Regions from separate parts of the Nocardiopsis sp. LDBS1602 genome, predicted to be linked through region 2. Evidence: predicted binding sites of a transcription regulator. Region 2 holds the regulator's gene; the other holds the start of a gene.
The links. The regulator LexA, encoded in region 2, represses DNA repair genes until DNA is damaged. The targets are predictions, from matches to a motif close to TCGAACANNTGTTCGA.
Positions count from the first base shown of each region.

Region 1 (2,398 bases), on a different contig from region 2:
TCCCCTCACAGGTGGGGCAGGGCACCGTGCGCATGTAGCCCTCGAGGCGCTCGCGCGTGTGGTCGCTCTCCACCTCGGAGTGGCGGCGCCGCACCCAGGGGACGACCCCCTCGAACTCGGTGTAGTAGGAGCGGCTGCGCCCGTACCGGTTGCGGTAGCTGACGTGCACCTGGGTGCCGTGCCCCTCCAGGATGGCCTTGCGCGCCTTGCGGGGCAGACGCTCCCAGGGGGTGTCCAGGTCGAAGCCGATCGCCTCGCCCAACGCCGTGAGGATCCGCTCCCAGTAGCCGCTGTTGGGCCCACCCGACCAGGGCGAGATCGCCCCTTCGGCCAGGGTCTTCTCCGGGTCGGGGACCAGCAGGTCGGCGTCGACCTCCATGCGGGTGCCCAGACCGGAGCAGTCGGGGCAGGCGCCGTAGGGGGCGTTGAAGGAGAAGGAGCGCGGTTCGAGCTGTTCGAAGGAGAGGTCGTCGTAGGGGCAGTACAGGTGCTCGGAGAAGACCTTCTCGCGCTCGGGGTCCTCGGCGTCCAGGTCGACGAAGTCCAGCACGATGGTTCCACCGGCCAGCTTCAGCGCCGTCTCGATCGAGTCGGTGAGCCGGCCCGGGGAGCCGGGCTTGACGCTGAGCCGGTCCACGACCACCGCGATGTCGTGCTTGTCGTAGCGGCCCAGCTTGGGCGCCTCGTCCAGCCGCACCGCCTCGCCGTCGACCACCGCGCGGGTGTAGCCCTTGGACTGGAGTTCCTTGAAGAGTTCGACGTACTCGCCCTTGCGGCCGCGCACGACGGGGGCCAGCACCTGGAAACGGGTGCCCTCGGTCATCTCCATGACCCGGTCGACGATCTGCTGCGGGCTCTGCCGGGCGATCTCGCGGTGGCACTCGGGACAGTGCGGCACGCCCACCCTGGCCCAGAGCAGGCGCAGGTAGTCGTAGACCTCGGTGATGGTCCCGACCGTGGAACGCGGGTTGCGGCTGGTCGACTTCTGATCGATGGAGACCGCGGGCGAGAGGCCCTCGATGAAGTCGACGTCGGGTTTGTCCATCTGACCGAGGAACTGGCGGGCGTACGCCGAGAGGGACTCGACGTAGCGGCGCTGGCCCTCGGCGAAGATCGTGTCGAAGGCGAGCGAGGACTTGCCCGATCCGGACAGCCCGGTGAACACGATCATGGAGTCGCGTGGCAGATCCAGGGACACGTCCTTGAGGTTGTGCTCCCGTGCTCCACGCACCACCAGTTGTTCGACCATCGAGTGAGACATCCTTCGGCTGTGACGCACCGGACGTCCAACCACGTCGCGTGACGTCGGTTGACCCGTGCGGCTTCGCGGTACGGCGGTCGCGGACCCATCAGGGCCGCCTCGGCCTCGGGGCCGGGCCGCTGAGGGGAAGCGGGGAGGAGGAGATCCCTACCCCGTCCGACAAGACCAACGATCGCCCATGACGGTTTCTTCCACCAGAAGAGAGTGGTGGTGCCCATGACGCTCCGGCGTCAGAACACCACCACTATAGACGAACAGCCGTTCGAAACGACGAGGTTCGGCTCGATCTCCTCGATCGGATCCGGCCGGATCCGGCCGGGGTCAGGAACCCTCGATCGCCTCGCTCTCGGCCTTCTTCTTCGAGTCCGAGCGGGACTTGATCAGGCTGCCGACGACGGTGATGGTCATGATGCCGATGATGACGGTCAGCGAGGTGCCGATGCCGATGTCGATGACGTGGACGCCGTTCTCGTGCAGCGCGTGCAGGATCATCTTCACACCGATGAACACCATGATCGCCGACAGGCCCCAGCTGATGTAGGCCAGACGGTCCATCAGCCCGGCCAGCAGGAAGTAGAGCTGGCGCAGACCCATCAGGGCGAAGGCGTTGGCGGTGAAGACGATGTAGGCGTCCTGGGTCAGACCGAAGATCGCCGGGATGGAGTCGACGGCGAAGACCAGGTCGATGACGCCGATCGCGACGATCACCAGCAGCATCGGGGTGACGTGACGACGGCCGTCGAGCTTCACCGTGAGCTTGGCGCCGTGGTAGTCGTCGGTGACCGGCCAGAAGCGCTTCACCAGACGGACCGCGGGGGTCTGGGTGAAGTCCTTCTCCTCCTCGTCGCCCTTCACGTGGTCACGGACGATCTTGTAGCCGGTGTAGATGAGGAAGACGCCGAAGAGGTAGAAGACCTCGCTCCAGGCGTTGATGACCTGGGCGCCCAGGACGATGAAGACGCCGCGCATGATGATCGCCAGGACGATGCCGACCAGCAGCACCTCGTGCTGGTACTTCTTCGGCACCGCGAACGCCGTCATCAACAGATAGAAGACGAAGAGGTTGTCGATGCTCAGGCTCTTCTCGGTGACGAACCCGGCGAAGTACTCCGCGCCCGAGGTCGCCCCGCCGAAGTA
Region 1 covers NZ_JAYLVW010000006.1:272,382-274,779, forward strand. The annotation lists gene uvrA (excinuclease ABC subunit UvrA) at 1-1,249, opposite strand, end outside; gene U9J66_RS19325 (TerC family protein) at 1,583-2,398, opposite strand, start outside.
Region 1: the regulator LexA is predicted to act here: its motif matches at 1,512-1,527, upstream of uvrA (excinuclease ABC subunit UvrA).

Region 2 (2,398 bases):
GGCGCAAGCCCCATCGGCAACACCAGATGTTGTGGTCGAACCTAGCCCTCCGCAGCGCGGGTCGCAACCTTGACGACGGCGTGTTCCCGGGCTCGCGTCGAGGACCCTCGCGGGGCGCTCTGAGAGGGGGTGGAGACGGGGGCGGGACGGTGCCGGACACCGGCGTCAAGACTACGGGAGGCGGAGGGCGCGCGCCCTCCGTCCGGCGATCCGCCGGAGCGGCGTCCGCCCCTTACGAGGCGGGCCTTTCCGGCCCGTTCGGACCCTCGACCGACTTCCACGAGACGAACCCCATACCGCCCTCGGACCGACCCCCGGAAAGCCGTTTTCGACATTGGCCGAACACCCTCGGACGAAGACGCGCGAACGCCCGATCGAGGGGGCCCGAAAACGTCCATCGAAAAGGCCCGGTCATATCTCCACGACCCTCGAACGCTTGTTTGATATCACCGTGTGCAACGACTAATCTTGACCTTGTTTTCACGCCGGTTTCACCACCCCGCGGACCAGCCGGTCGGCAGGGCCGGCACCGGACACCCGAACAGGCCCTGACCGAACCGAACACCGAGGAGGCCCGGCCGTGCCGGAGGACAACCCCGGAGCCGATCACTCCGGAAACACCACCGTTCTTTCGCCCGTGGGTGACACGGGCGGTGTCACGCCCGTCGCCCCCAAACTCACCGCGCGCCAACAGAGCGTTCTCAACTGCATCCAGCGTTATGTTCGCGAACGCGGTTATCCGCCCTCGATCCGGGAGATCGGCGAGACGGTCGGCCTTTCCAGCCCCTCCAGCGTGGCCCACCAGCTCAAGGTGCTCCAGCGCAAGGGCTACCTGCGCCGTGACCAGAATCGGCCACGCGCCGTGGAACTGTGCGTTCCCGGCCGCGACGAGGGCCAGAGCCTGACCCACGACCAGCTCACCGCCGACGCCACCCGCGCCGCCTCGGTGCCCTTGGTGGGACGGATCGCCGCGGGCGGCCCGATCCTGGCCGAGGAGTCGGTCGAGGACGTCCTGGCGCTGCCCCGTCAGCTGGTCGGCGAGGGGCGTCTGTTCATGCTCACCGTGGTCGGCGACTCCATGACCGACGCCGCCATCACCGACGGCGACCTGGTGGTGGTCCGCCAGCAGCCCAACGCCGAGAACGGCGACATCGTCGCGGCCATGCTGGACGACGAGGCCACCGTGAAGGTGTTCCACCGCGGGGCCGACGGTCACGTGCGTCTGATGCCGCGCAACGACGCCTACGAGCCGATCGACGGCGACGAGGCCACCATCCTGGGCAAGGTCGTCACGGTCATGCGCCGCGTCTGACCCCCTCCGCGAACGGTGGAGGGCGCGGCCCACGGACCGGCCGATACTCTGAAGAACGTGTCCATTCGTGTCCGTGTTCCCGCCCTCCCCGACCGTTCCTCCCGACGTACCCTCCTCACGTCGGCCGTGATCGCCGTCGCGCTGTCCGCCTCCGCCTGCTCCCCCGGCGACGAGGGGCCCGAACCTCCAGGGCTCTCCGCCGACGGCCGCGACGTGACCTTCGAGGGGGGCGGGTTCACCGTCGAAGGCTCCTTCACCCACCCCGAATCCCCGGACGGGGAGCCGGTGCCGGGCGCCCTCATCATCTCCGGCAGCGGGCCGACGAACCGGAACGGCAACAGCGACGGCCGCCCCGAGGCCGACACCAACCTCAACCTCTCCCGGGTCCTGGCCGGCGCCGGGGTGGCCTCCCTGCGCTACGACAAGTTCGGCAGCGGCGACCCCGACACCTGGGACGAGAAGACCGTCGAGGCCATGGGCGAGGACATCGACCCCCTGCTCTTCGACGCCCAGATGGCCGCCGCCTACGAGGAGCTGATCGCCCAGCCCGAGGTGGACCCCGAACGCACCCTGATCGTCGGCCACAGCGAAGGCGCCCTGTTCGCCCTGCGCGCCCGAGAGGTGCTGGAGGACGCCGACCCCGCCCTGGTGCTGGCCGCCCCGCCCGGGGCCCGCATGCTCGACGTCATCGACCGACAGATCACCGAGCAGGTCCGCACCGCCGAGGCCCAGGGCGCCGTGAACGAGTCCGACGCCGCGATGATCCTCTCCGACATCCGGACGGCCCGCGCCCTCGTCCGCGCCGGAGACGAACTGGACATGTACGACCCGACCGGGATCTTCGCGCCTCAGAACCAGGACTTCCTCGCCTGGATCGACGCCTTCGACCCGGTCGACCTCGCCCGCGACCTGCCGGACGACACCCCGGTCCTGGTGTTGTGGGGCGAGGAGGACGCCCAGATCCCCCGGGACGAGATCGATCGGCTCATGACCGGGTTCGAGGACGCCGAGCGGGTGGACCTGCCCGGCACCGACCACGTCCTGCGCGAGTACGACGACTCCCCCGGCGCGGCCGCCCTCGACGGG
Region 2 covers NZ_JAYLVW010000004.1:78,333-80,730, forward strand. The annotation lists gene lexA (transcriptional repressor LexA) at 638-1,312, shown strand; gene U9J66_RS15525 (alpha/beta hydrolase family protein) at 1,370-2,398, shown strand, end outside.